Regions from separate parts of the Steroidobacter sp. genome, predicted to be linked through region 2. Evidence: riboswitches for the same ligand, from Rfam matches in the RefSeq annotation. Region 2 holds a riboswitch; each other region holds the start of a gene.

Region 1 (9,860 bases), on a different contig from region 2:
GGCGTCATGGTCGGCGTGGGGCTGGCCGCGAAATATGGTTGGGAGGTGGGGGACAAAATTCCAGTGGAAACGTCAGTGACCCGCAAGGACGGCTCCAATGTCTGGACCTTCGATGTGGTGGGAATCTATGAATTTACCGAAGCCGGTATGAAGGTCTGGAACAGCATCGTCTATGTCAACGGAGAGGGATTCGATGCGGCGCGGGCCTCCGATAGCGGCAAGGTGGGGTGGTTTGCTGTAAAGGTCGCTGATGGATACCCGGTGGACAATGTCGCGCATGCGATCGATGCGCTGTCCGCCAACTCGGATCACGAGACCAAGACACAAAGCGAGAACGCGTTCAGCGCCGGATGGATCGGTCAGATCGGGGACTTCGGAGTCATGGTCACCTCGATCATGAGCGCCGTGTTCTTCACCTTGCTGCTGTTGACCGGCCACACCATCGCCCAGACGGTCCAGGAGCGCATTCCTGAGTTCGGTGTTTTGAAAACGCTCGGCTTCTCTGGGGGCGCCGTCCTCGGCCTGGTGCTCGCCGAATGCGTTCTCTTGCTACTCCTCGGCAGCACGCTCGGCTTGAGCCTGGCGACGTTGGCGGTCGCCTTTGCGAGCTCGCTGCCGGCGGGCGCCTTGCCTTTTCCACTGCAGCCCTTGGGGGGCGCGGTGTGGCTTCGAGGTCTGACGGTTGCGATTCTCATCGCTATGGCGGTGGGGGCGTTACCCGCGCTGCGCGGCCTGCGACTCCGCATCGTAGACGCTTTGGCCGGAGGCTGACTCATGTCACTTCTCGGCAGTCTCGTACAAATGATTTCGGTCACAAGCGTCGGCATCGCCACGATTCCCAAACGGCTGGGCGCCTCCGCTGTTGTCGTCGCCGGCATCGCCGGCGTCGTCGGCGTACTCGTGGGATTGCTGGCGATGGGCGAGGGATTCGAGAAGACGCTGCATCAGACGGGTGCGGACGATCGAGTCATCGTGCTTCAGGCGGGGGTTCTGTCGGAGGCCGGATCGACGCTCACACGCGATGCGCCCGCAATCGTGTCTCAAGCGCCGCAGATCCGGAAGAATGATCGAGGACAGCCCATCGTGTCATCCGAGGTGTTGGTTGCAGCGACCCTGCGCAAGAAAAGCACTGGCCTCGAGGCCAACATCGCCGTTCGCGGCCTCGGCGAGCGAGCTTGGGAGTTGCGGCCTCAGGCGACCATTACCGCGGGTCGTAAATTTCAGCCCGGCTTGCAGGAGCTCGTGGTTGGTCAGGATGCGCATCGACAGTTCTCGGGCACGGACATCGGCGCGACGATGATCCTCAACGGTCAGTCCTGGACAGTGGTCGGGCTGTTCGATTCTGGAGATGCTCACAACTCCGAGATCTGGGCTGATACCGACGTGCTGGCCTCCGCGTTCCGCCGCGGCAGTGGCAAGAACTCACTGGTGGCGCAACTCAACGATGCCGCCGCGGTCGATGCGTTCAAAGCGCAACTCGCCAGCGATCCCCGGCTCAAAGTCGACGCTCAAACGACAAGGCAGTACTACAGCCGTCAGTCTGCGAGAGTGGCGACGTTGACTCGTGTCTTCGGTATCACCATCGCCGCCATCATGGCGCTCGGCGCGATCTTTGGCGCGCTCAATACCATGTATTCCGCCGTAGCGGCTCGTACTCGCGAGATCGCAACGTTGCGGGCCATTGGATTTCGCTCCGTGCCGGTGATCATGTCGGTGCTGATCGAGACCATGTTGTTGGCCCTGGGAGGAGGGCTGCTCGGCGCCAGCGTCGCCTGGGCATTGTTCGACGGTTTTTATGCCTCGACGCAGGGATCGGGCGGGCAGGTCATGTTTGCTTTCGACGTATCCCCAGAGCTTCTGCTGAAGGGCGTGAGCGTCGCGCTGGCGATGGGGTTGGCGGGAGGATTGCCGCCGGCGATCCGAGCGGCGCGTATGCCCATCGCTACGGGGCTGCGCGAACTTTGATAACACCATAAGCTCGTCGGCTCTCATACGGGGCAAACATTCTCGGAAGTGCACCGTAACGGCGCAGAAGCAAGCGCTCACGTCAGATTCCACGCGGCCGCGAGGCCGGCAACCATTGGCATGCCACTTGCTGGAATGAAGCGTTCGATCCAACGAGGGGTCGACAGGGCACAGCAGCCAAAGGCGGGCCATTCCTTTCCCGCCTCATCACTCGCTATCGCGCAATTCAAGCGCCGAGTGACAAACCCAAGCTCTCACTGACTCACCGTTGCTCGCTTCATGAGGCGTTAGAACAACCATGTCCTATCTGGCACCGTCCGAATTTGTCACCAAGATGGTCGATGCGGGTGAATCCAAGGTCTTCATGGCCACGCGCGACACCTTGATCCGCGCGTACATGGCTGGCGCGATTCTCGCGTTGGCGGCCGTATTCGCCGTCGCCGTCTCCCAGCAGACCGGTTATCCGATCATCGGCGCGATCCTGTTTCCCGTGGGCTTCTGCATGTTGTACCTGCTGGGTTTCGATCTGCTGACCGGCGTGTTCGTGCTGTCACCGCTGGCCCTGATCGACAAGCGCCCCGGCGTAACGCTAGGCGGTGTGTTGAAGAATTGGGGACTGGTGTTCACCGGTAACCTCGCGGGCGCGGTGACGGTCGCCTTCATGATGTCGATCGTGTTCACCAACGGCTTTTCCACCGAGCCGAACGCCGTCGGCAAAGTCATCGCCGGTATCGGTGAAGCCCGCACGCTGGGTTACAAGGAATATGGAGCGGCGGGTATGCTCACGCTGTTCATCCGAGGCGTGCTGTGCAACTGGATGGTCTCCACCGGCGTGGTCGGCGCGATGATTTCCACTTCCGTGGGCGGCAAGGTCATTGCCATGTGGATGCCCATCATGGTGTTCTTCGCAATGACCTTCGAGCACTCTGTGGTCAACATGTTCCTGTTTCCGTCCGCGCTGATCATGGGCGGCAACTTCTCGATCATGGATTACATCGTCTGGAACGAGTTGCCCACGGTCGTCGGCAACCTGATCGGCGGTCTTGCCTTCACCGGGCTGACGCTCTATTCCACGCATCTGCGTACGGGCGCGAAGAAGAAAGCATTCCCGCGCGCTGCTTGATCTGACGCATGCTGCCCACTGGATTGAAAATCTCCCTTGGGCAGCATTCAGGCCGGGGTCGCAAGGAAACCAACCAGGACTTTCACGGCGCCTGCATTCCAGGCGAGCCGCAACTGACCGCCAAAGGCATCGCCGTCGCATTGGCCGACGGTGTGAGCAGCAGCAACGTCAGTCAGATCGCGAGCGAGGCGGCCGTCAAAGGCTTCCTGGAGGACTATTACTGCACGTCGCCTGCATGGTCGGTGAAACACTCCGCGCAGCGCGTGCTCACCGCAATCAACTCGTGGCTCTATGCCCAAACGCGGCAGAGCCAATACCGCTACGACCAGGACCGCGGCTACGTGTGCACCTTGAGCGCACTGGTGCTGAAGTCCACGACCGCACACATCTTTCATGTCGGCGATTCGAGAATCTACCGGCTGCGTGACCAGTCTCTGGAGCAGCTGACCGAAGATCACCGGGTGTGGGTCTCACAAGACAAGAGTTATCTCGGCCGCGCGCTGGGAGTCAATCCACAGCTCGAAATCGATTATTGCGCGGTGAGCGTGGGGCAGGGCGATCATTTCATTCTTGCCACCGACGGCATCCATGAGCACGTCAGCGCGCGTTTCATCACCGACGCGCTGGCGCAGCGACCTGACGATCTTGACGCTGTAGCAAAGGTGATCGCCGCCGAAGCCTATGAGCGCGGCAGCGAGGACAACCTCAGCATCCAACTGATTCGTATCGAGGAGTTGCCTGAGGCCGAGGCCACCGAAATCCATCACAAGCTCAGCGAACTTCCGTTACCTCCGGAGCTCTCGCCACGGATGTTATTCGATGGCTATCGCATCATTCGCGATATCCACATCAGCAGTCGCAGCCATGTTTATCTGGCGCTCGATGTGACTTCCGAGGGCGCCGAAGCACCCGTCGTCATCAAGACGCCATCCGTGGATCTGCGCGGCGATCCTGCTTATCTGGAGCCATTTCTGCTGGAAGACTGGATCGCGCGTCGTATCGATAGTCCGCACGTGGTTCGCGCCGTCGCGCTGACCCGGAAAAGAAACTACCTCTATACCGTCACCGAGTTCATCGACGGCCAGACGCTGACGCAATGGATGATCGACAATCCCAGGCCGAAGCTGGCCAGTGTGCGCGGCATCGTGGAACAAATCGCCAAAGGCCTGCAGGCGTTTCATCGCCTGGAGATGCTGCACCAGGACCTGCGGCCCGAGAACATCATGATCGACGCCACCGGCACCGTGAAGATCATGGATTTCGGCTCGACACGCGTCGCCGGCATCGTCGAGAACACGACCACGGTCGATCATCTGCCGCAAGGAACTCTGCAATACACGGCGCCGGAGTACTTTCTGGGCCACGCGGGCTCGTCACGCTCGGATTTGTTTTCCCTCGGCGTCATCGCCTACCAGATGCTTTCTGGCCGGCTGCCGTTCGGCGCCGAAGTCGCCAAGTCCAGAGCCAAGGCCGAGCAAAAACGCTTGAGCTATCGCTCGCTGCTCGATGAAGAGCGGGACATTCCGGTCTGGGTCGATGAAACGCTGAAGAAGGCTACGCACGTGGACCCCGATAAGCGCTATCAGGAGTTATCCGAATTCATTTACGACCTGAGTCATCCCAACGACGCTTACCTGCGCAGGACTCGGCCGCCGCTGCTGGAACGCAATCCGACGATGTTTTGGAAGACGCTGACGCTGCTTCTGACGATCGTCATCGTCGTGCTGCTCGCCACACGCTGACGTCGGATTGACGCAACCTTCATTATTGTCAAAGACGTCGCTCGCGCGGTTGCCGAGTCAACGTGACGTTCTCAAGAAGATGAAACCTTCTGAGAAGTCGGTTCGTGTTGAACTAAATGTGCCCACGGAAAAGTGAGAAGTGCGTCACATTTTTCCTGAATTGTGAGACACACGTCACACCCGTTCGTTCCATCCACGAGCAATAGTTCTCACGCGAATTACGTCAAGGGCAAAGCCATCGAAAGATGGCGACGCAAAGTCACCGGTCTAAAGAGCGCCTCGCGCGCTCCATGACGGCGGGACCGCCGGAGTCGACGTCCGATCCAATCGGGCTGCCTCGAACCCAATGCGCCTGCGTGCCCAAGGTTGAATGGAGGTGGCTCATGACTCGCTGGAACTCGATCGCGAACGCGGACACGGCTTTGCCGTCGGTACGTGACATGCGCGCATTCCCCAGCGCCTGAAGCCGAAACCCTCTCGGTTTTCCATCTCAATCCGCCACCCATCGGGCGAACCAACATGCAGAAGATTCTCTGGACCGTGATGTTCAGCGCTTGGTGCTGTCTGTCGGCCGCGGTTTGCGCCGCCGACGACAGCTATCGCGCGCAGATGAAGGGCCTCGATGAGCAGGTGCAGGAGATCAAGTCCGATGTCCTGAGCATCGATGCCGAGCTGCGGCGGCTGGAGGAGAAGCTGCTGTATCCCTCCAACACGCACGTGGCGATGTTCGTCGCGCTGGCCAAGGACGATTCGATGCGCCTCGATGCGGTTCAGATCCAGCTCGACGGCAAGCTCGTCGCGCATTACATCTACAGCTACAAAGAGCTCGAAGCGCTGCAGAAGGGCGGCGTGCAGCGGATCTACACGGGCAACATCGCGACCGGATCGCATCAGCTCGAGATCTCCGTGATGGGCAAGCTCGACGGCGGCAAGGACTACTCGCGCACCGAGACCTTCACGATCGACAAGGGCATCGAACCGAAGCTGGTCGGCATCACGCTCGCAGGCGCCGGCGCGGGCCAGGCCATCCAGGTCGGAGACTGGTGAGCATCATGCGTCGCGCAGCTCACAATGCGCTCGGACTCGGCCTGACGGCGATGTGCGCCGTGAGTCCGTGTTCCGGCGGCGATCTCAAGGATCTGCACTTCGGCGAGGCCGTGTATTACGCCCACCAAGGTCAGTATCTCGAGGCGCTCGAACGACTCGATGCAGAGCTCGGCCAGTATCGCGATCTCGACGAGCCGCAGCTCGACACCTTGCACTTTCATGTCGGCGAGGCGGAGTTTTCGGTCGGCGACTTCGAGCTCAACTATCGGATGCACCATCGGGCCGGCCGCGCGATCAAAGCGGTCCTCGAAGGGGCGGTCGATGAAGCGGTCCGCAACGAAGCGGCGTTTCGCCTGGCGCGCATTCACTTCCAGAAGGATCAATTGGAAGAAGCGCTGCATGCGCTCGATCGCATGCAAGGCCGCGTGCCGGACCCCATCAAGGATGAAGTCGAGTTTCTGCGCGCGAACGTTTATCTCGCGAGCGGCCGTCCCGAGGATGCCGCAAGCGTTCTGCAGCGGCTGCAGGGCGCCGATGGACTGACGGGCTTCGCCGAATACAACCTCGGCATCGCATTGTTACAGGGGCAGCGAGCCGATGCGGCGCTGGAGCAACTGGACAAAGCGGGCAAGATCCAGGCGCGGGACGAAGCCGTCCGATCCATCAAGGACAAGTCCAACCTGATCCTCGGGGATTTGCTGTTCGAATCGAATCGCTTCGACCGCGCGCAGCTCTCGTTCGATCGGGTTCGGCTCGAAGGTCCGTTCTCGAATCAGGCGCTGCTGCGTTCGGGTTGGGCCGCCATGTCGGCCGAGCAGTACGACAGAGCGATCGTGCCGTGGAGCCGGCTCGTCGAGCGCGATGTGACCGACGGCGCCGTGCAAGAAGCCTTGCTGGCGCTGCCGTACGCCTACGGCAAATTGAACATCAACGGGCGCGCCGCGCTCATGTATGGCCGAGCTCTCGAAACATTCAGCAAAGAAGGCGAGCGCGTGGATGCCTCCATCAGGAGCATCCGTGAAGGCAAGTTCTTGAAGGCGCTGGTGCGCGAGGAGATCCGCCAGGACAAGGACTGGGTCATTCGTCTGCGCACGCTGCCGGACACCCCAGAGACGTATTACCTCGCGTCGCTCATGTCCTCGCACGACTTCCAGACCTCGCTCCAGAACTATCTGGATCTCGAGGACGTGCGCAAGAAGCTGGAGACCTGGCAGCGCAGCTTCGCCGCATTCGAGGACATCATCGAGCTGCGCCGTCGCAATTACGAGCCGCTCTTGCCGGAGGTCGACGCGAAGTTTCGCGAGCTCGACTCGCAGATCCGCCTGCGTCAGGAACAGCGCAAGAACATCGAGAAGCGGTTGCACGGCATGTTGACGGCGCCGCGACCGGATTACCTCGCGACCGCAGACGAGAGAATCGTCCACGAGCGCCTGAATCAGATCGAGCGCGCCCTCGAGACGATGCCGGAAGCCCAGACCGAACACCAGCGGCGCCGCGTGGCTCGTCTGCAGGGCGTCCTGACGTGGCATCTGAACACGCAATATCACGAGCGCCTGACCGAAGCGTACGAGCACCTCGAGCAGCTCAACTCGGATATCGCAAAGATGACTGCGCAGTACCAGGCGTTCGTCCGCGCCCGGCAGGCGGCCACGCATAGCTACGTCGGCTATGACGATTCAATCAAACGCCTGCGCCGTCGCGTCAGCGAGTCGCTTCAGCAGGTGACGCTCGTCATGGCGCGACAAGGTCGTGTGCTGGAGATGGTTGCCATCAATGAGCTCGGCATTCGTCGCGATCGCCTGGAGTCCTATGAGAGCCAGGCGCGCTACGCCGTCGCCGACAGCTACGACCGCGCCACGCGTGCGCAGGCCAATGCGGGAGGGCAGAACTGATGCGTCCTCTGCGTGTGGCACTGATGCTTTCGCCCGTGTTGGTCACGGCCTGCGCGCCGGCTCCAGACAAACAAACGCTGGCGGAGCTTCGCAACGTGCCGGCGGACACGGCCGATGTGCACGTCGATCAGGGCCTGGATCGAGCCATGGAAAGTTATCGGCGTTATCTCGAAGAGACGCCGAAGACCGCGATGACGCCCGAGGCGATGCGGCGTCTGGCGGACCTCAAGGTCGAGAAGCAGTTCGGCATTCTGGGCGACGGAAAAATGGTCGAGCTGGCGGCGCCCGAGCCGGCCCCGGAACGCATGGTGCTCGCTGCGACGGGCGCCGAGCGTCCCAAGGCCGCCGGCATCGCCGACCTCTCCGAATCGCAACAGGAGTTCGAACGTCGCGCGACCAGCCAGGCGCAGCTCGCTTCGGGCGGCCGGGAGCCTGTGTCCGTTCCGGGAACGACGGACACGCAGGCAGCCTCCGGCCCTCTGGAAGCGATCGCACTCTACGATCAGCTACTGTCGGAATATCCGACCTACGAGCACAACGACAAGGTGCTCTATCAGAAGTCCCGTGCGTACGACGAGCTCGGGCGCACCGAGGAAGCGATGCAGACCATGGAGCGTCTCATCGCCGAGCACCCGGAATCGCGGTACATCGACGAAGTCCAGTTCCGGCGCGCGGAGTACTTCTTTACCCGCAGAAAGTTTCGAGAGGCCGAGGGGGCCTACGAGGCCATTATCGCGCTCGGGGCTCGCTCGGAATATTACGAACTCGCGCTCTACAAGCTCGGCTGGACGCTCTACAAGCAGGAGTTCTACGACGAGGCTCTGCATAGATACGTTGCGCTGCTCGATCACAAGGTCTCCATCGGTTATGACTTCGACGCGCGCCATGAGGAAGGCGACGAGCGCCGGGTAGCCGATACGTTCCGCGTCATCAGCTTGAGCTTTTCGAATCTCGGCGGCTCCGAAGTCGTGGGCGAGTACTTCGCCACGAATGGCAGCCGCACCTACGAGGACCGCATCTATAGCAACCTCGGCGAGTTCTATCTCACCAAGCTGCGTTATCACGATGCCGCCGCGGCGTACAAGGCATTCATCGGGCTGTATCCGCTGCATCGGACCTCGCCGCATTTCAGCATGCGCGTGGTCGAGATCTACACCAAGGGCGGCTTCCAGAAACTGGTGCTGGATTCGAAGAAGGAGTTTGCGAAGACCTACGGGGTGCACGCCGAGTACTGGCGCCACTTCGCCATCGACGAAGCGCCGGAGGTGCTCAGCTATTTGAAGAGCAACCTCAAGGACCTGGCCAACCACTATCACGCGCAGTATCAGCGTGCGGACCTGTCCGAAGAGAAGCCGGCCAACTATCGCGAAGCCTTGCAATGGTATCGGGAGTTCCTCGCTTCCTTCCCGAAGGATGCGGACTCGCCGCCGACCAACTATCAGCTGGCCGACCTGCTGCTCGAAGAAAAGAACTTCGGCGAGGCGGCGAGAGAGTACGAGCGCACGGCGTACGATTATCCAGCGCATGAAAAGGCTGCCGCGGCCGGCTATGCCGCCATCTTCGCGCATCGTGAGAACTTGAAGGCAGCTGACGAGATTGCACAGCCGACGATCAAGCGCGACACGATCGCAAGCTCGCTCAAGTTCGCGGACACATTCCCACAGCACGAGCACGCGGCGAAGGTGTTGGGCGCGGCTGCCGACGATCTCTATGAGTTGAAAGACTTCAAGCCGGCATTGGCCGCCGCGCAGAAGTTGATCGAGCGTTATCCGGCCGCCGAGCTGCCGGTGCTGCGTTCAGCCTGGACGGTCGCTGCTCACGCATCGGTCGAGCTCGCTGAGTATCCGCAAGCGGAGCTCGCGTATACGCGTGTCCTGGAACTCACGCCGGAGAACGACGAGAAGCGTGCGGCGCTCGTCGACAATCTGGCGGCTTCCATTTACAAGCAAGGCGAAGCCGCCAACACCGCACAGGACTACCGCACGGCGGCGAACCACTTCCTGCGCATCAAACAAGCGGCGCCGACATCCAAGATTCGCGCGGCTGCCGAGTACGACGCCGGCGCCGCTCTCATTCGACTGGAAGACTGGA
Region 2 (9,860 bases):
GTACGGCGACGTTCAGACATCGGCAGGCAAGGTCACGATCATCGACGACTACGGTCACCACCCGACCGAGCTGGCGGCGACGCTCGAAGCCATCCGTCAGGGCTGGCCGAATCGACGCATCCTGCTGGCGTTCCAGCCGCATCGCTACTCGCGTACGCGAGATCTGCTCGATGACTTCGCACGTGTGCTGTCAGCCAACGCAGACGCATTGATCGTCACTGAAGTCTATGCAGCTGGCGAAGCGCCAATCGCAGGCGCCGACGGCAAGGCTATTTGCCGAGCCGTTCGTTCGCATGGCCGCGTCGAGCCGGTGTTCGTCGAGAAGATCGACGAGCTGCCTCGCGCGCTGATTCAAATCGCGCGTGACGGCGATGTGATCGTGACCATGGGCGCGGGCAGCATCGGCAGCCTGGCTCCCGAATTGGCGGGCGCGTTGACGACGTTATCCGCCGAGCGGAGGCAGCCGTGAACGCGTTGTCCCTGCCGCCCGATTTCGAAGCGCGCGTGAAGCGCAACGAACCGATGTCGAAGCACACGTCGTGGCACGTGGGCGGCCCGGCGGATTTGTTTTTCTCGCCGCTCGACGTGACCGACGTGTCCGGCTTCCTGCAGAGCCTGGAGCCAGGCACGCACGTGATGTGGGTGGGTCTGGGAAGCAATCTGCTGGTGCGCGACGGCGGCATTCGCGGCGCGGTGATCGAGACGCACGGCATCTTCGATGAGCTCGAACGTCGCAGTGACAACGAGGTGTGGTGCGGCAGCGGCGTCGCGTGCGCGAAGCTCGCCAAGCAATGCATCAAGTGGGGCCTCGGTCCTGCGGAGTTCTTTGCTGGCATTCCCGGCACGCTCGGTGGTGCATTGGCGATGAACGCGGGCGCATTCGGCGGGGAAACCTGGAATCACGTTGTCTCGGTTGCCGTGATCGATCGCAACGGTGTGCGCCGTGAGCGTCCCGCATCCGACTACACGATCGGGTATCGGCACGTGTCTGGCCCGAACGACGAATGGTTTCTGGGCGCGCTGCTGCGCTTCGAGCTGCGTCCCGGCGTGAGCAACGACGACATTCGTCAGCTGCTCGCGAAACGCAAGGCGACGCAGCCGATTCAAGAGTGGTCGTGCGGCTCGGTGTTCACCAATCCGCCGGGCAATCACGCCGCTCGCTTGATCGAAGCGTCCGGGTTGAAAGGTTTTCGCATCGGCGGCGCGCGAGTGTCCGAGATGCACGCGAACTTCATCGTCAACGACGGCACAGCGACGGCTGCAGACATCGAGCAGTTGATCCGTCACGTGCAACAGACGGTGGAACAAAAGCACGGTGTGCGACTCAACACAGAGGTGCGCATCGTGGGCGAGGTGAGTCATGGCTGAAACAAACAAGATCGGACCGAGGCGTGTCAGCAACGCGCGTGACTTCGGTCGCGTCGCCGTGTTGATGGGCGGCACCTCGTCCGAGCGCGAAGTGTCGCTGGACAGCGGCAGCAATTGTCTGGACGCGCTGAAGCGTCAGGGCGTCGATGCGTACAAGGTCGACGGCATCAAGGCGCTGGTCGACGAGTTGGTGAACAAGCGCTGCCAGCGCGTGTTCAACATCCTGCACGGTCACGCCGGCGGCGGCGAAGACGGCATCCTGCAAGGTTTGCTCGACGCGTTCGGCATTCCGTACACGGGCTCTGACGTGCTCGGCTCGGCCCTGACGATGGACAAGATCCGCACCAAACAAGTGTGGCTGTCACTCGGGTTGCCGACGCCGCGCTACGCGCGTCTGGCTCGGAATAGCGATGTGGAGAAGGCCGCGCGCGATCTCGGTCTGCCGGTGATCGTGAAGCCATCGTGCGAAGGGTCCAGCGTCGGTGTCACTCGCGTGTTCAAGGAAGCCGATCTGCCGAAGGCTGTCGCTCTGGCTGCGCAGTATCAGGGCGAGATGCTGATGGAACAGTTGGTCGTGGGTGACGAGCTGACCGTCGGCGTGCTCGGCGACACGGCGTTGCCGAGCATTCGCATCGTGCCGGCAGGCGAGTATTACGACTATCACGCCAAGTACAAAGCCGAGGACACGCAGTACATCTGCCCCGGCCTGCAAGGCGCTGCGGAAGATGAAATTCGTGCGCTCGCGTTGGAAGCATTCCGCACCGCCGGTTGCTATGGCTGGGGGCGCGTCGACGTGATGCGCGATCGCGCCAGCGGCAAGTTCTATTTGCTGGAAGTGAACACGGCGCCGGGCATGACCAGCCATTCGCTGGTGCCGAAGGCGGCGAAGGCGCTCGGTATCGAGTTCGACGAGTTGGTGTGGCGCGTGCTGGAAACGAGTCTGCCGCGCGACACTCAAGGAGCACCCCGCTCATGATGGGCACACGCAAGCGCAATCGTCGCAAGCCGGCGGGCGAGGGTCAGCTCGACCTCTTCGCACGCCTGCAGCCGTTGGTCACGTGGTTGACCGACGGCGGCTTGCGTCCCGTGCTTGGCGTGGTCGCATTGATGGTCGGGCTCGGCGTGATGACGTGGGGCCTGGTGGTCTCGTTCGATCGGCCGATTGGCAAAGTGGAAGTGGGCGGGCAATTTCAGCGCGTCGCGCCGTTGCAAATAGAAGAAGTGGTGGCGCCGTTTCGTGGCTCGGGCTTCCTTTCCGTCGATCTGGACGCATTACGCGCGGCATTGGAAACGATCCCTTGGGTGGATCGCGCGCGCGTCGAACGCAAATGGCCGAATGGCGTGCGCGTGTTCATCACCGAGCACGTGGCGGCGGCGCGCTGGGGCGAGTCTGGGTTGATGAACACACGGGGCGAACTGTTCTTGAACGATGCGCGACACATTCCGCAGGAGTTGCCGCAACTCGTGGGCCCGCCGGGCACGGAAGCGCAGGTCGCGAAGCTGTATCTCGACTCGTATCCACGTCTGCTGGGTGTGGGAATGCGGCTGACCAAAGTCGAGCTGGATGCGCGCGGCGCCTGGCAGTTGACCTTGGGCAACGACGTCATCGTGCGGCTCGGCCGGCAGGACGTGCCCGCCCGTTTGGAAAGATTTATCGCTGTGGCGAGCCCCGTGGTGGCGGCGCGCGCAGCTGAAGTTAGTTATGTAGATCTACGTTACAGCAATGGCTTCGCAGTCGGCTGGAACGTCCCTACCCGCGTCGCCCGCGACGCCGAGGAAGCTCGAGCCGATGGCTAGGAAGAATGACCGTAACTTGATCGTCGGCCTCGACATCGGCACCTCCAAGGTGGTCGCCATCGTCGGCGAGGTGAATCACGAAGGTCGCATCGAAGTGGTGGGCTTGGGCTCGCATCCTTCGCGCGGCCTGAAGCGCGGCGTGGTCGTGAACATCGAATCGACGGTGCAGTCGATTCAGCGCGCAGTGGAGGAAGCGGAGTTGATGGCCGGCTGCGAGATTCATTCGGTGTATGCCGGCATCGCCGGCAGCCACGTGCGCAGCTTGAATTCGCACGGCATCGTTGCGATTCGGAACAAAGAAGTGACGTCCGAGGACGTCGATCGCGTGATCGACGCGGCGCGCGCCGTCGCCATTCCGGCCGACCAGAAGATCCTGCACATCCTGCCGCAGGAGTTTTTGATCGACAGCCAGGAAGGCATTCGCGAGCCCATCGGCATGTCGGGCGTGCGACTGGAAGCGAAGGTGCACATCGTCACTGGTGCGGATAGCGCCGCGCAGAACATCGTGAAGTGCGTGCAGCGTTGTGGCTTGTCGGTCGAAGACATCGTGCTCGAGCAGCTCGCCTCGGCGTACTCGGTGCTTGCCGACGATGAGAAGGAGCTGGGCGTGTGCCTGGTGGATATCGGCGGCGGCACGACCGATCTCGCGGTGTTCTCGGGTGGCGCGATCCGTCACACCGCGGTGATTCCGATCGCGGGCGATCAGGTGACCAACGACATCGCGGTCAGCCTGCGCACCCCGACGCATCACGCCGAGGAGATCAAGATGAAGTTCGCCTGCGCGTTGTCGCAGCTCGCGAACTCGGACGAGACCATCGAAGTGCCGAGCGTGGGCGATCGTCCGCCGCGCCGGCTGGCGAGACAGACGCTCGCCGAAGTGGTCGAGCCTCGGTACGAAGAATTGTTTGCTTTGGTGCGCGAAGAGCTGCGCCGTTCCGGCTTCGAGGAAGTGATCGCCGCGGGCGTCGTGCTCACCGGCGGCAGCGCGAAGATGGAAGGCGCGGTCGAGCTCGCCGAAGAAGTGTTTCACATGCCGGTGCGCCTGGGGATTCCGCAACACATCACGGGTCTCGTGGATGTGGTGAGCAATCCGATCCATTCCACCGGCGTCGGCCTGCTGCTGTACGGCCGGGAGAATTATCTGCGCGGGCGTCGGGAGTTGCCGTTGAGCGGCAACGTCAGTGGCGCCTGGGATCGCATGAAAGCTTGGTTTCAAGGAAATTTTTGATGACCGAGACGAGATGCCATGGAACGGACACAAAAACGGGGATCGTTGGGGAAGGTGGTGAGCGCGGCGGGCCTCTGAACCGGCCGCGGCTCAAGTTGAAATTTGCTTTGTCTCGCTGACATTGAGGGGACTAACGATGTTTGTACTAGCTGATACAGAAAACCAGGGCGCAGTCATCAAAGTGATTGGCGTCGGCGGCGGCGGCGGAAACGCGGTCGCTCACATGATCCAGGCCGGTATCGAAGGCGTGGATTTCATTTGCATCAACACCGACGCGCAGGCGTTGAAACATTCCAAGGTGAAAGTCGGTCTGCAGATCGGCTGCAACATCACCAAGGGCCTCGGTGCGGGCGCGGATCCGGAAGTCGGCCGTCAGGCCGCGATGGAAGATCGCGATCGCATCATCGAAATGATCGAAGGCTCGGACATGCTGTTCATCACCGCCGGCATGGGCGGTGGCACCGGCACGGGCGCGGCTCCGGTCGTGGCGCAGGTCGCGAAGGAACTGGGCATCCTGACGGTCGCCGTGGTGACCCGGCCGTTCGAGATGGAAGGCAGCAAGCGGCATGGCTCCGCTGAGCGCGGCATCGCCGAGCTGAGCAAGCACGTCGACTCGCTGATCACCATTCCGAACCAGAAGCTGCTGACCGTGCTGGGCGGCGACGTGACGCTGCTAGATGCGTTCAAGGCGGCCAACCAGGTGCTGCAGGGCGCGGTGCAGGGCATCGCCGAGCTGATCACCCGTCCCGGCATGATCAACGTCGACTTCGCCGACGTGCGCACCGTGATGGCTGAAACCGGCATGGCGATGATGGGCACGGGCGTGTCTCGCGGTGAAAACCGTGCGCGCGAAGCTGCTGAAGCCGCTGTTTCCAGCCCGCTGCTGGAAGATGTGAATTTGCAGGGCGCTCATGGCCTGCTGATCAACGTCACGGCCGGCATGGACTTGCGCACCAGCGAGTTCAGCATCGTCGGCGACACCGTGAAGCAGTACGCTTCCGAGGACGCGAACGTGGTGGTGGGCTGCGTGATCGATCCGGAAATGCGCGAAGAAATCCGCGTGACCGTGGTCGCTACCGGCATCGGCCGTCCGAGCGCACACGTGCAGCAGCCGCAACAGGATACGCGCCGTATGACGGCGATTCCTGGTGGCCGCCGCGGCAGCGTGCCGACGCTGGACGACCTGCACGTGCCGACCTACATCCGCAACCAGCGCGATCCGCATGCGGGCCAGGCTCGCCGCGCGGTGGGCGATGGTCTGACGGCGGAGGACACGTCGATGCTGGATATTCCGGCGTTTTTGCGCCGGCAGGCCGATTGATGGGGAACGAAGCGATGAAGCGCGGCTGCTGATAAGCGGCGTTTCCGGCCACTTTTCGGTATTGGGGTCTCTATGGGCTACATAGGGAACATGCATGGTGCGCCTGGAACTTCGCCGTAGACTGGCAAGTCGATTCATCTAGTAGAGCGGTTGGGCCCTTTTTCGATGTAAGCAAAAGTAACGGCAAGTCAGAGGCTTGCCGTTGACTTGCTGGCAGTGTTAGGGTCTGCGCCGCCTGGAACCCCTCATGTTGCGACAACGTACCCTCAAGAACACCATCCGCGCGACCGGCGTCGGCCTCCACTCCGGGAAAAAAGTGCTGATGGTGCTGCGACCGGCGCCGGTAGACACCGGCGTTGTGTTCCGTCGCACCGACCTCAACGAGCCGGTGGACGTGCGCGCGTACGCCGAAAACGTCGGCGACACCATGCTCGGCACGTCCCTGTTCAACGGCGATGTACGGGTATCCACCGTGGAGCATCTGCTGTCGGCATTTGCCGGGCTCGGGCTCGACAATGCCTATGTGGACCTGTCCGCCGAAGAAGTCCCCATCATGGACGGCAGCGCCGGCCCGTTCGTGTTCCTGCTGCAGTCGGCCGGCATCGAGGAGCAGCCCGCGCCGAAACGTTTCGTGCGCATCCTGTCGCCGCTGGAAGTGCGCGACGGAGACAAGTGGGCTCGCTTCGACCCCTACAACGGTTTCAAGGTCAACATGGAGATCGAGTTCAACCACCCGGTCTTCAAAAAGCGCTCGCAGACCGCGTCGATGGATTTTTCCACGACGTCCTATTTGAAGGAGATCAGCCGCGCGCGCACGTTCGGCTTCATGCGCGATCTGGAATACATGCGCTCCAAGAACCTGGCGCTGGGCGGCACCATGGACAACGCCATCGTGCTCGATGAGTACCGCGTGCTCAACGAGGACGGCCTGCGCTACGAAGACGAGTTCGTGAAGCACAAGATCCTCGACGCCATCGGCGATCTGTACCTGCTCGGCAAGAGCCTGATCGGCGAATTCAGCGGCCACAAATCCGGCCACGCGCTCAACAATCAATTGGTGCGCAAGTTGATCAACTCGCCTAATGCTTGGGAGCCGGTGACGTTCGACGACGTCAAGGACTCGCCGATTTCGTACGTCCCCGCCGCTGCGATGGTATCGGCCTGATCGGCCGTTCAGCGCGTAAAACCTCCTCAGAGCTGAGATAAGTCGCGCGGCTTCCTGCCAACGCGAACTTTTACTTTTGTGACCTGTTTCTCGCTATCGGCCGAAACGGAACTATTTAACACTTCCAACAACCGGGCCTGGGCATATCGAATCTGTGGGCACCAGGCTGCCGAATCCGCCAGCACGACGAGGGTGTCGCCGCGGCAACTCGCTGACACGACATGATCTTTTTCGGGCCCGGTGAGCGCGGCCCGGATCCGGTCGGTGAGCTCGATATGCGCGGCGACGCGTTGTTCCAGCTGCGCGAATAACGGGCCAACTGTTTCGCCCAGCGGCTTGAAACGATCAGTCATACCCTGAAAGCCACATTCTGGGCGACAGGCGCTTGATCTTTGTACGTTGCGTTATGCATATTCCAGCCACTGTTAAGGGCAAACCCGTCGAAAGGCGGGGACGCAAAGCCACCGGTCTACGGCAGCAGGGCACGCGAGTGATGCGGGCCGCGCCACGATAGCGGGGTTGCCAGGATGTACAACACGAATATTCGGTTCTACGTCCACCGCAGTTCTGCTCGAGCCAGGCCAATGGCTTTAGTCGTCGCGAACCTTGTCGCTGGAAGCGTGCAGGTTCAAGGCGGGGGTGAACGTATTGTCGTGCCGCTGGCGGAAGTCGGCTGTTTAGGGCGCGAAAGAGAGAAGGTAGTGATCCAATGAACGTCATCGTGTTCTCCAAGCGCTTCGGCAAGGCTCATCAGTTCGAGCTTGGCCGTCCGTTGGCGATGACGGTGACGATTGCGGCCGTGGTGTTGGTGCTGAGCGGCGTGCTGTTCGCCGGCATCCAGCTGGGTCGCAGCGGCTTGATGAGCAACCCGGCCGCGCAGGTGACCGAGTGGGGCGGCAAGCTCGAGCAACAGCGGCTCGAAATCGCCAACGCCCGGCGCGACGTGCAGGAACGGCTCGATGCGCTCACCAGCCGCGTCGGCCAGATGAATGCTCATGTGATCCGGCTCGACGCCCTGGGCCGCCGGCTCACCGAAATGGCCAACCTGGACAAGGGCGAGTTCAATTTCGATAGCGAGCCCGCCGTCGGCGGTCCCGAGGGCCTGGTGGAAAGCGCCACTGTCGCCGCGCCCGAGCTCACCGCCATGCTCGACAACCTGAACAACCAGATCCGCGACCGCGAGCGCCAGCTGAGCGTGCTGGAAAGCATGATTTCCACACGCAACCTGAGCCGCCAGGTGGTGCCGGACGGCCGGCCCGTGCTGCAGGGCTGGATTTCCTCACACTTCGGCTATCGCGCCGATCCGTTCACCGGCCGCAACGCCTATCACCGTGGCATCGATTTCGCCGGCCCGGCCGGTTCGCAGGTCGTGGCGGTCGCTTCGGGTGTGGTCACCTATTCCAAGGACCGCTTCGGCTACGGCCGGACGGTCGAGATCAATCACGGCAACGGCTACGTCACCCGCTATGCGCACAATCAGAAGGCGCTGGTGCAGGTCGGCGACACCGTCCAGAAAGGCCAGCCCATCGCCCTGATGGGGTCCACCGGCCGCTCCACCGGCCCGCACCTGCACTTCGAAGTGCTCAAGCAGGGCCGTGCCGTGGATCCGATGACGTTCGTCCGCCGCTAAAAAACGCCTACCTGGCTTGTTTTGGGGCGGGACGCCCCCAAGCCTCCCGCGGCCTGGCGTTCAATGGCGAGACCTTAATTAGAGTCGCCGGGCGCGCGTGTACAATAACGGGCTTTTCCAAACGCCCCACCCCGGAGTTTCAGCGTGGCGAATTGGCTGACCCAGCTGTTCGGCAGTCGCAATCAGCGGCTTTTGAACGGCTATTCACGGATCGTCGACAAGACCAACGCCCTGGAAGAGTCCTTCCGGGCCTTGTCCGACGAGCAATTGCAGGCCAAGACGGGCGAGTTCCGTCAGCTGCTCGAGCAGGGCAAGACGCTCGATGACATTGCACCCCAAGCTTTTGCGGCCACTCGCGAAGCCGCGCGCCGCGTGCTGGGCATGCGGCACTTCGACGTGCAGCTCATCGGTGGCTCGGCGCTGCATCAAGGGAAGATCGCCGAAATGCGCACCGGCGAAGGCAAGACGCTGGTCGCGACTCTTGCGGCTTATCTGAACGCGCTGCCCGCCAAGGGCGTGCACGTGGTCACGGTCAACGAATACCTGGCTTCGCGTGACGCGGAGTGGATGGGCAGGGTTTACCGCTTCCTCGGCCTGACTGTCGGTGTGATCAAGAGCGGCCAGAGCTCGGAAGAAAAGCGCGCCGCCTACGCCTGCGACATCACTTACGGCACCAACAACGAGTTCGGCTTCGACTATCTGCGTGACAATCTCGCGTTCCGCCTGGAGGACCGCGTGCAGCGTGCGCTCACGTACGCCATCGTCGATGAAGTGGACTCCATCCTGATCGACGAAGCCCGCACACCGCTGATCATCTCCGGCCCGGCCGAAGAAAGCACCGAGCTGTATCTGAGGATCAACGAGCTGGCGCCGAGGCTGAAGCGGCAGGAAAGCGAGGAAGGCGAGGGCGACTACTGGGCGGACGAAAAAACGCGCCAGGTCCATCTGTCCGACGCCGGCCACGAGCATGCCGAGCAGCTGATCGCCGAAGCCGGTTTGTTACAGCCGGGCGAGAGCCTGTACGACGCGGCCAACATCCGCATCATGCATCACTTGAACGCGGCGCTGCGCGCGCATGCGTTGTATCACCGCGATGTCGAATACATCGTCCGCAACGGCGAAGTGGTCATCGTCGACGAGTTCACCGGCCGCACCATGCCGGGCCGCCGCTGGTCCGATGGTTTGCATCAGGCCATCGAGGCCAAGGAGCGCGTGCGGGTTCGCGAAGAGAACCAGACCGTCGCGTCCATCACCTTCCAGAACTACTTCCGCATGTATTCGAAGCTGGCCGGCATGACCGGCACGGCCGATACCGAAGCATTCGAATTCCAGTCGATCTACGGCCTGGAAG
Region 3 (9,860 bases), on a different contig from region 2:
GACCTGTTCAGAGGCCGCTCGCAACTGCTGGTTTATCACTTCATGTTCGGGCCGGATTACAAGGCAGGCTGCGTGTCCTGCTCGGCCGTCGCGGACGGATTCGCAGGTAACGTTACTCACCTGGCCAACCACGACGTAACGCTCGCTGCCGTATCACGCGCGCCGCTGGCGAAGCTGCAGGCGTACAAGCGGCGGACGGGATGGACGTTCCCGTGGGCTTCTTCGCACGGCGGCGATTTCAACTTCGACTTCAATGTTTCGTTCACGGAAGAGCAGCAGCGCACAGGCGCCATCGAATACAACTACGCAGTTGGTGAGCACGCCATGGACGCGGCGACGCAGGTGCCGCCTCCGGTTTCCGATAACGCGATCATGTGCGGCACCGATGTCGCCACTTACGCGCGCGATCGGCCGGGCCTGAGCGCGTTCGTGCTCGAGGATGGCGTTGTCTATCACACGTACTCCACTTACGCGCGAGGACTGGACGGCTTGTGGGGCATGTTCCAGTGGCTCGATCGCGCGCCCAAGGGGCGGAACGAGCAGAACGTCTGGTGGCGGCGTCGTGACGAGTACGCTCAGGCCGGTGCGCGCTGAGCTTTGGTAGATGGAACGAGCGCAGGAGATTTCACGCATGGCTACCGAACAAGTTTCGCAGCGGGTTTTCTTCTGCGTCTCGGCATTGTTCTTCGTGACGAGCGCGGTTGTGACATTCGTCTGGTGCTCGTCCATGTCGGCAATGAGCGGGATGCCCATGCCCGGCGGCTGGACCATGTCCATGGCATGGATGCGAATGCCCGGACAAACATGGGCTGGCGCAGCTCTGTCGTTCGTGGCGATGTGGGCGGTGATGATGGTGGCGATGATGCTGCCATCGTTGCTTCCCATGCTGTTGCGGTATCGACGGGCCGTGAGTGCGGACGGCCAAGTGCCTCTTGGCCGTCTCACTGCACTGGTTGCTGCGGGATATTTCTTCGTCTGGACCTTGGTCGGAGCGGCTGCCTTTCCGTTGGGCGTCTCGCTCGCCGCGCTCGAGATGCAACTACCCGCTCTGGCTCGCGGCGTGCCGATCGCTGTCGGCATCGTCGTCGTCATCTCCGGCGCGCTTCAGTTCACCGCCTGGAAAGCTCATCACCTCGCTTGCTGCCGCGGCGCATCGCTATGCAAGCCCATTGTTTCATCCACATCGCGCGGCGCCTGGCAGCACGGCCTCCGCCTCGGCCTTCACTGCAGCTACTGCTGCGCCGGCCTCACCGCCATCCTTCTCGTCATCGGCGTCATGGACATCCGCGCCATGGCCATCGTCGCCATCGCCATCACCCTCGAACGCCTCGCGCCCGCCGCCCAACACGTCGCTCGCGCAATCGGCGCTGTCACCATCTGCGCAGGAATGTCTCTAATCGCCCGCGCGGTTGGGCTCGCGTGATCTGCTTGTTTACCCGATCAACGAGCGGCGCGCGACGATGACGCCGTCTTCGTCGGCATACAGCCAGTCGCCGGGGCGGAAGGAGATGCCGCCGAAGCGGACGGGGAGGTCGCGCTGGCCTTCGCCGCGTTTGTCGGTTTTGAGAGGGTGAGTGCCGAGGGCTTTGACGCCGATGGGCATGTCGGCCATGGCGGCGGAGTCGCGGATGCAACCGTAGACGACGATGCCACTCCAGCCGTTGTCCACCGCCTTCTTGGCTAAGAGATCGCCGACGACGGCGCGGCGCATGGAGCCGCCGGCATCGATGACGAGTACGCGGCCGTTACCGGCTTCGGCGGTGAGCTCGCGGACGAGAGAGTTGTCTTCGAAGCATTTGATGGTGGCGATCTGCCCGCCGAATTGCAGCTGACCGCCGAAGTCGCCGAACAGAGGTTCGCAGACTTCCAGCTCGTCGCTGAATTGATCGCAGAGATCGGCGGTTCTGATGTCCACGGCGGCGTCCCGAGTTGAATCAAGACGCCGAAGTTTGCCGGACAGGGAAGAATCGGGCCAGTCGCCGCCTCGTCGGCAGGCGCCGCGCCGCGAATTTCTTACTTCTTCTTGCCGAGCAGCCGAGACAACAACGAGTTGTTCTGCGGCAGCTTCCGAATGCCACTCTCGGACAGCTCGACTTCGCGGGCCTCTTCGAGCAGCTCTTCAGCCAAGCTCTTCTTCAGGGACTTGTGCTTCCCGGTCGGATCGGACCGCTTGGTCGCAGGGCTCGCGGACTTGGCCGCGACCTTGGTGTCCAGCGCTTTATGAACGCCGGTGCCGTTCAGCTTGAACGCACCCGTGGCATTGGCTTTGAACGCGCCAGTCGCGTTGGGCTTGAAAGCTCCAGTGGCGCCAGGCTTGAACGTGCCAGTGGCGGAGCTCAGCGCGCCCGTGGCGTTCGGGCGGAAGGCACCCGTCGCATTCGGACGGAAAGCGCCCGTCGCCGAAGGATCCACTTCCATCGTGACCGTCGGCACCACCGGCGCGCGATTGGCGCGGGCGTTGTTCAGCTCGACGACGTTGTTCTTCGGCTCTTCCGGATCGGCGCGACGCGGCTGAGGCGCATCCTTGAAGCGCGCCTGCTCGGCGACGCTGATACGCAGCACCGACGGCGAGGCGAAGAATGTTTTCAGATAGCCAGCGACCGCCTCGGCGGACACAGCTTCCTTGAAGAAGCCCAGCCGCAGCGAATGCACGATCTTGCCGCTGCCGGCGGTGGCAACGGAGTAGAGGCTATAGGCCTCGAAGATATCGAGGTGCGGCATGGTGTCGAGGTTCACCGGCTGCTCGGACGCGGCCAGCTGAATCGCAAACCACTTTTCCTGTGCGCCGTCGTTCAGCTCTTCCGTCGTCAGCGCGCGGATGGTCTGCGTGCTGTCGAGGTTGGGATGCTTTAGGGACGACTCGCGAACCGGCGCGGGCGGCACCGGCTTCAACATCGGAGCAGCAGGCTTGGCCGCAGCCGGCGCCGCTGGCTTTGCCACGGGCGGCTCGGGCTTCTTGGCCACGGGCGCGGCGGGCTTGGCCGCGGGTTTCGCAGGAGCACCCTTCTTTGCCGCCGCGGCCGGAGGCTGCTGAGCAGCGGGCGTTGCCGGCGCGTCGTCATAGAGATCCAGCTCGAACGCGTCGACTTCTTCGATGCGGACGCCCTTGCCAACGTGATACGGCTCGTTCGGCGCAGCGTTCGATTTCTGCGCGCTGGCCGGCGTGGGCGCGGGATCGGAGAACGTCAAGGCGGGCACGCGCACGCTGGCTGCCGTATCGAGCTTCGGCGGCACGGCCTGGGGCGCGGGCGGCGTGACAGGTTTGGCCGCCACAGGCGCGGGCGGCGTGGCAGGTTTAGCCGCCACAGGTGCGGGCGTGGCCGCTTTCGAGACCTTGAGCTTGGTCGTGTCGAGCGCCGCGAACTTGCCGCTTAACAGACCGACAGCCAGCGGCTCCTTGGCCGGGGCTGGCGTGAGCGTCGGCGCGGGCTCGTCGTCCCAGCTCATCTCGTCGAGGCCGACGGCCTCGGTCAACGCTTTGATCTTCGGCAAAGACGCGGACGTGACCGCGGCTTTGGTTTCTTCGTCCGGCTCCCACGTCATTTCGACGATTTCTTCGACAGGAGCCTTGACGGCAGCCTTCGCGGGTTGGCTCGGCTTCGGTGTGGGGGCGGGCGCTTTGGCAGCAGCAGCGGGCTTGGCCACGGCAGGCTGGACGGCAGGCTGTGCCGCCGGGGCCGGAGCGGGTTTAGCAGCGACAGGAGCAGGAGCGGCCTTAGGCGCAGGAGCCGCAGCAACAGGAGCAGGCGCGGGCGTGTTGACGACAGCAACAGCGGGACGCGGAGCGGGAGCGGGGGCGGAACGTTCAGGCAGATAACCGCGCGCAAAGCGACGGTCTTCATCGCCGAGGCTGGTGGTGAACGCAGTCGGATACTGCTGGCGAACGACGGTGAGTACGCGTTCAGCATGCGCTTCGTTAGTGAAGAAGCCGAGGCGCAGACGATGGCGCGTGCGTCCGTCCTCGACGCGCGCGACCTGATAAAGCTTGTAGTTCTCGAGACCGGGCATGTTTCTTCCGGTCGTCGACACCGGCGCGATCGACGCGCACAGGTTGATGACAAACAGCTGCGTGCCCGGGCTCCCATTCGGGGGCACGAGCGGCGGCTGTGAGCTGTCCGGCTCTACGTAAACCTTGCTGGTGTTGTCGTCCACTGTTCTTCCCCAACCCGTTTCGCTGCCGTAACACCGCCCGCTTGCGGTGGACGCAGCTTCGCTGACGGAGACATTTCGACGGGGAAGTGAGCGCGCGTATGCGCATGGCGCTCGTGCACGGCGGTTTCGCTGTTTTCTTGTGTGGCGAAACCGTTGCCGCCGTCGTAAGCGGCCCCGTGGCAACCCCGCTGTCTTAGGAAATGAATCCGTTAGACCGGAAGCTTTGCGTCCTCGCCTTTCGGCGAGTTTGCCCAGGAATCTCGACTAGGAACGGCTTCGATAATCGGCACGCCTAAGCCATAAGTCAAGCAGTCCGGTCGCTTTCAGCAGACATGTGTATTTGGCGACAGGTAACGGGCTGCCATGGCGTTGAGGTTATGTCTCATCCGGTCAATTTTCTGGCGGTATCCAGACTGTTTTGTTACACCGCCATGCGCGTCCAGGCTTCCTTGCTCGCGCTGGCCGGCTCGCCCGCCATGATGCGCGGCGCCAGCTGAGAAACGATGTGCACCTGGGCGGCATCGGACAAACCGAGCGCTCGCAGGGCGCCCTCCAAACCTTCGATCAGCTGCCGCCGCTCGTTCTCGTTCGGGCAGCTGTCCCGCGCCAGCGCGGCGAGCTCGTCGCCCACGCTTTCCAGTGTTTCGGCGATCGAGGGCGCGAACTCGCTCAGGTCGCCACGCAGCCGCGCGGCGAATCGAAACGAGTTGTATGCGCACACGTACGCGCGATGTCTGAGCTTCAAGTTCTTCAACATTCCCACCGCATCGGTCTCCCGCACGAGGTCACGGGAGAAAGTGTGAAGGGCGACACGCTTCGCGCGGTGTGCGCTGGATCGCAAAACGCGGTCGCATTCCGCTGTTGCATTTACGCCGCGTTACAGATCAAGCACGTACGCGCGAACTATTTTTTGCTGCAAAAAATTAATGCGCGCAGCGTTGACAATGAGCCACTAACGTGGTGTCGAGTGCGGCGTTTCGTTTACTCGCAAGCAGCGCGTGATTAAGCGCGCCCGACGTTCCGATCGGTCGGCGAATGGAAATATTCGCTTTCTTCGGCGAACTGGCGCATCAGCTTGCGCAGTTCCTCGATGCGGCCCTGCGCGGTGCTGATGGGCTGGCACTCTTCGCACTCCGGATCCGAGCACGGCTGACGCGAGTACAGCCAGTACTGCACGGCGCCCGCCAGCAGACCGTCGGCGATGTCCCAGATGTCGGCCTTGTCGTCCGTGTCGGCGATCCGGTTGCCCAGGTCCACGGCTTTGCCGAAGGCTTCGCTGAAGGGGTTGTCGGTTTCCTGCATGGCATTGCTCGGGCCGGGGGCCCGTTGCTCTCATTAAAGATGACCCCATTGTACCGGCGTTGGAGGCGCTGACGAATACTGTCACTGCCTTGAAGACGGCGGCCCTGGCTGGTCTACTGTCATAAGGCAACGCCATTTACGAAGCCCGCCGCAAGCGGGCGAATTCATTAGAGGTTTCACATGGCCGACGATCGTAATCAGGACCCGCAGATGGACGCCGACGCGCTGTATCAGGAGGACAATTTCACCGACCGGCGCGTCGGCGCAATTCGTCGCCTGTCTCCGGTGCGCGCGGACGGCTCGGCCGACCCCACCCGCCCGGTGCTGTTCATCGGCCAGGCCGAGATCATGACCAACATGGGCCCCGTGCCCATCAACTTCGAGATCGAAGGCCCCACTCTGGCCGAGGCGGTCAAGGGCTTCGCGCCGGCGGCGCAGGCGGCGATCGAGCGCACGGTCCAGCAGATCCAGGAAATGCGCCGTCAGCAGGCCTCGCAGCTGGTGGTGCCGCAGGGACCGGTGCCGGGAATCACCGGCGGTGGGCGCGGCGGCGGCAAGATCCAGATGCCGTAAATCGACGATCAGGGTGATGGGGAAAGCCGCCCCATCATCGTGCGCGAGGCCGGCCGTGCAGGCCTCGCGTTGGTGCATGATGGATGGCCTCTGTCTTGGCCTGCCCTTGAATCACGCAAAATCTCAGGCCCCTTCCGACTGGCACGTTTTTCGCTCCATCGCCTGACATCAAGCTCGAGCCGCGCGGCATCGTCGCCCGGGCTCGCCCGCCGAAATGACTCGGCCGGGTCACAACAGAGGTCCGGATGTCGGCGAGCCCGTACGATGAAATGCATGCCGGCGACGGCCAGGTACGCGAGCATTACAAGACCTTCGCTTCCTGGCTGGCGCGCACTCCGACCGAACGCGTCGCTCACAAACGTGCCGAGGCCGACACGTTGTTTCATCGCGTCGGCATCACCTTCGCCGTGTACGGCGAGGAAGCGGGCACCGAGCGGCTGATTCCTTTCGATATCGTTCCTCGCATCATCCCAGCGGCCGAATGGAAACATCTGGCTGCGGGATTGAAGCAGCGCGTGCGCGCGCTCAATGCCTTCATCAACGATATTTATCACTCGCAGGAGATCCTGCAGGCAGGGCGGATTCCGGCCGAGCAGGTGCTTTGTAACGGTCAGTATCGGCCGGAGATGCAGGGCATCGACGTGCCGGGCTCCATCTATGCGCACATCGCGGGCGTGGATGTGGTGCGCGCGGGCGCGGGTGAGTTCTATGTTCTAGAAGATAATCTACGAGTGCCGTCCGGTGTGTCGTACATGCTGGAAGACCGGCGCATGATGATGCGATTGTTTCCCGAGCTGTTCGCGCTGCATTCGGTGGCGCCGGTCGAGCACTACCCCGATCTGCTGCTGGAGAATCTGCGAAGCGTCGCGCCCTCGGGCGTGAACGATCCAACTGTCGTGCTGCTCACGCCCGGCGCTTACAACAGCGCGTATTTCGAACACGCCTTTCTGGCGCAGCAGATGGGTATCGAACTGGTCGAGGGGCAGGATCTGTTCGTCGACGACGAGTTCGTCTACATGCGCACCACTCGCGGCCCGCAGCGGGTCGACGTGATCTATCGTCGCATCGACGATGATTTTTTGGATCCGCTGGTGTTTCGGCCGGATTCCATGCTGGGGATTCCCGGCCTGCTTGCGGCGTACCGCGCGGGACGAGTGACCATCGCGAATGCGATCGGCACGGGGGTGGCGGATGACAAATCCATTTATCCCTATGTGCCGGAGATGGTCCGCTTCTATCTCGGCGAAGAGCCGCTGTTGTCGAACGTGCCGACGTTTGTTTTGCGTCGGAAAGAAGATTTGGACTACACGCTGGCGCACCTTGGCGAGCTCGTCGTCAAGGAAGTTCATGGCGCTGGCGGTTACGGCATGCTGATCGGCCCGGCCGCGAGCAGCGCGGAACTAGCCGCCTTCCGCCAACGCATCCTACGCTCACCGGAGAAGTACATCGCCCAGCCGACGTTGGCGCTATCGGCCTGTCCCACGTTCGTCGAAGCTGGCATTGCGCCGAGGCACATCGACCTGCGACCGTTCGTGTTGTCCGGCCGCGAAGTCACCTTGGTTCCCGGCGGCCTGACTCGCGTCGCGATCAGAGAAGGCTCGCTGGTCGTGAATTCGTCGCAGGGTGGTGGGACGAAGGATACGTGGGTGCTGGAGCGATGAGCTCGCGCATAACGCCGCCAGTGGGTTTTATCTCCCCTTCGGGGAATGAGGAGAGGATCGGGTTTCCGGTCAGGGCCGTTTCCCCCGAAGAGGGAAACAAAAAAATCTTCTCTGGGCGAGGGAGCCCGCAGGGCGTACGAGCATGCTGAGCCGCACGGCCGATCATTTGTACTGGATGGCGCGCTACACCGAGCGCGCCGAGAATCTGGCTCGCATGCTCGACGTGAACTCCCGCATGTCCCTGCTCCCGCAGGGCGCGGAGATTCTCGAGCAAGGCTGGGTAGCAACGCTAACCATCATCGGTCTGATGGACGCGTTCCGTCAGCGCTATGACGCAGTCACTTCGTCGAACGTCATCGCCTTCATGGCCTTCGATCGCGACAACCCGCTGAGCATCTACAGCTGCCTGCGCGGTGCTCGCGAAAACGCGCGCGCAGTGCGCGGTACGCTCACATCGGAAATCTGGGAAACATTGAACGCGACGTGGTTGGAAATGCGCGTGGCCGGACTTCGGTCTTCGAATGAAGCCGAAGTGGGCAATTTCTTCGAGTGGGTGAAGTACCGCGCGCATGTGGCCCGCGGAGTCATCCAGGGCACGATGTTGCGTGACGAAGCGTGGCACTTCACCTGGCTGGGCACCTACCTGGAACGCGCCGACAGCACCGCCCGCATTCTCGATGTGAAGTACCACCTGCTGCTTCCTCGCGGCGAGCAGGCAGGCGGCGCCGCTGACTACTACCAGTGGAGCGCGCTGTTGCATTCCGTGTCGGCGTTCGAGATTTATCGACGCGTCTATCGCGATCTGATCACGCCTCGACGCGTCGCCGAGTTGCTGGTATTGCGCGATGATATGCCGCGTTCGTTGCGACGATGCATGTCCCAAGTTCACATGCATCTGCAATCAGTGCGGAATTCGCAGTCGTCGGAAACCGAGAGACGCGCCGGCGAGTTGCAGGCATCGCTGCACTTCGGTCGCATCGATAGCGTTTTCGAAATGGGGCTTCACGAATACCTCGTTCGTTTCCTAGGCCAGGTGCGAGATCTGGGTGACCGCGTGTCCCGTGACTTCCTGGTGTCGGCGGCGGATTGAACTATATTCAAGCATTCCCGGCGAAGCCGGGAATGCCCTGTTGGTGAAACGACATGCATCTGCATATCCGACACGAAACGTTCTATCGCTACGGCGAGCCCGTCAAACGCAGCGTGCAGAATCTGCGCCTGACCCCTCGTCGCGATCCGATGCAACGCGCGCTCAGCTGGAACATGTCCGTGCCCGGACGCTGCCGCCCGCAGGTGGATGCCTACGGCAACATCGTGCATCTGTTGACGCTGGACGAACCGCATCGCGAGATCCGGATCGTCGTGGACGGCGTCGTGGAGACTGCCGACGCCGCGGAAATGTCCGATGAAGGAACAATCTCGCCATTGGCGTTCCTCGCCGAAACGCCATTGACGCGCCCCGATGAAGCCATCGCCGCTTTCGCCCAACCACGCTTGCACGGCAGCGGCGACATGCGAGCCAAACTCCTCAGTCTGGCTGAAGCCGTGTGTGAAGAAGTGCGGTATGAAAAAGGCGCAACCGATGTCCACGAGTCGGCCTCACGAGCGTTCGCGCGAGGCGCGGGTGTTTGCCAGGATCATTCGCATATCTACATAGCCTGCTGCCGCAGCGCCGGCATTCCTGCACGCTATGTCAGCGGTTACTTTTACGTGGACAAGGACGGCGAGATTGCCAGCCATGCCTGGGTGGATGTGTGGACCGGCCGGGAAAAAGGCTGGATGTCCATCGACGTCACCCATCGCATGCCGACCGACGGTCGGCACTGCCGGCTGGCCGTGGGACGCGACTACCTGGACGCATGCCCAGTTCGTGGCGTCCGTCGCGGCGGCGGCCCAGAAGAAATGCAGGTCGCGGTCCGTATCGCGACCTCGGCCCAGCAATAGTCAGAAGCCGCAATCTCTCTGGTCGAGCGCGGCCCGTATCGGCTATGGTGCCCACCTTCTGACCATTCGTTAGTCATTGCTATGACGTATTGCGTAGGCATGCTGCTCGATGCCGGCCTGGTGTTCCTGTCCGACTCGCGCACCAATGCGGGAGTCGATCAGATCAGCACCTTTCGCAAGGTGACGTGTTTCGAGCGGCCGGGCGAGCGCGTGATGGTGCTGCTCACC

The links. A riboswitch is a leader RNA that binds a small molecule or an ion and turns the genes downstream of it on or off. The one in region 2 is predicted to bind cyclic di-GMP.
Region 1: it holds a riboswitch for cyclic di-GMP, as region 2 does, so the genes downstream of both, VGD45_RS20970 (hypothetical protein) here and VGD45_RS24695 (M23 family metallopeptidase) in region 2, are expected to answer to the same signal.
Region 3: it holds a riboswitch for cyclic di-GMP, as region 2 does, so the genes downstream of both, VGD45_RS16960 (hypothetical protein) here and VGD45_RS24695 (M23 family metallopeptidase) in region 2, are expected to answer to the same signal.

Annotation. Positions count from the first base shown of each region.
Region 1 is NZ_DASWTF010000036.1:280,381-290,240, forward strand. Features, by position in the region: gene VGD45_RS20950 (ABC transporter permease) at 1-771, shown strand, start outside; gene VGD45_RS20955 (ABC transporter permease) at 775-1,965, shown strand; gene VGD45_RS20960 (formate/nitrite transporter family protein) at 2,264-3,088, shown strand; gene VGD45_RS20965 (bifunctional protein-serine/threonine kinase/phosphatase) at 3,097-4,830, shown strand; cyclic di-GMP riboswitch class I at 5,049-5,140, shown strand; gene VGD45_RS20970 (hypothetical protein) at 5,350-5,877, shown strand; gene VGD45_RS20975 (tetratricopeptide repeat protein) at 5,883-7,769, shown strand; gene VGD45_RS20980 (tetratricopeptide repeat protein) at 7,769-9,860, shown strand, end outside.
Region 2 is NZ_DASWTF010000039.1:66,436-76,295, forward strand. Features, by position in the region: gene murC (UDP-N-acetylmuramate--L-alanine ligase) at 1-469, shown strand, start outside; gene murB (UDP-N-acetylmuramate dehydrogenase) at 466-1,368, shown strand; gene VGD45_RS24665 (D-alanine--D-alanine ligase) at 1,361-2,344, shown strand; gene VGD45_RS24670 (cell division protein FtsQ/DivIB) at 2,341-3,165, shown strand; gene ftsA (cell division protein FtsA) at 3,158-4,393, shown strand; gene ftsZ (cell division protein FtsZ) at 4,530-5,714, shown strand; gene lpxC (UDP-3-O-acyl-N-acetylglucosamine deacetylase) at 5,962-6,879, shown strand; gene VGD45_RS24690 (DciA family protein) at 6,906-7,232, opposite strand; cyclic di-GMP riboswitch class I at 7,300-7,406, shown strand; gene VGD45_RS24695 (M23 family metallopeptidase) at 7,589-8,509, shown strand; partial or broken gene secA (preprotein translocase subunit SecA) at 8,654-9,860, shown strand, end outside.
Region 3 is NZ_DASWTF010000033.1:330,257-340,116, reverse strand. Features, by position in the region: gene VGD45_RS16975 (DUF899 domain-containing protein) at 1-594, shown strand, start outside; gene VGD45_RS16970 (DUF2182 domain-containing protein) at 632-1,423, shown strand; gene rraA (ribonuclease E activity regulator RraA) at 1,433-1,915, opposite strand; gene VGD45_RS16960 (hypothetical protein) at 2,014-4,152, opposite strand; cyclic di-GMP riboswitch class I at 4,328-4,414, opposite strand; gene VGD45_RS16955 (hypothetical protein) at 4,574-4,909, opposite strand; gene VGD45_RS16950 (hypothetical protein) at 5,155-5,454, opposite strand; gene VGD45_RS16945 (hypothetical protein) at 5,635-6,027, shown strand; gene VGD45_RS16940 (circularly permuted type 2 ATP-grasp protein) at 6,273-7,688, shown strand; gene VGD45_RS16935 (alpha-E domain-containing protein) at 7,831-8,778, shown strand; gene VGD45_RS16930 (transglutaminase family protein) at 8,832-9,632, shown strand; gene VGD45_RS16925 (proteasome-type protease) at 9,714-9,860, shown strand, end outside.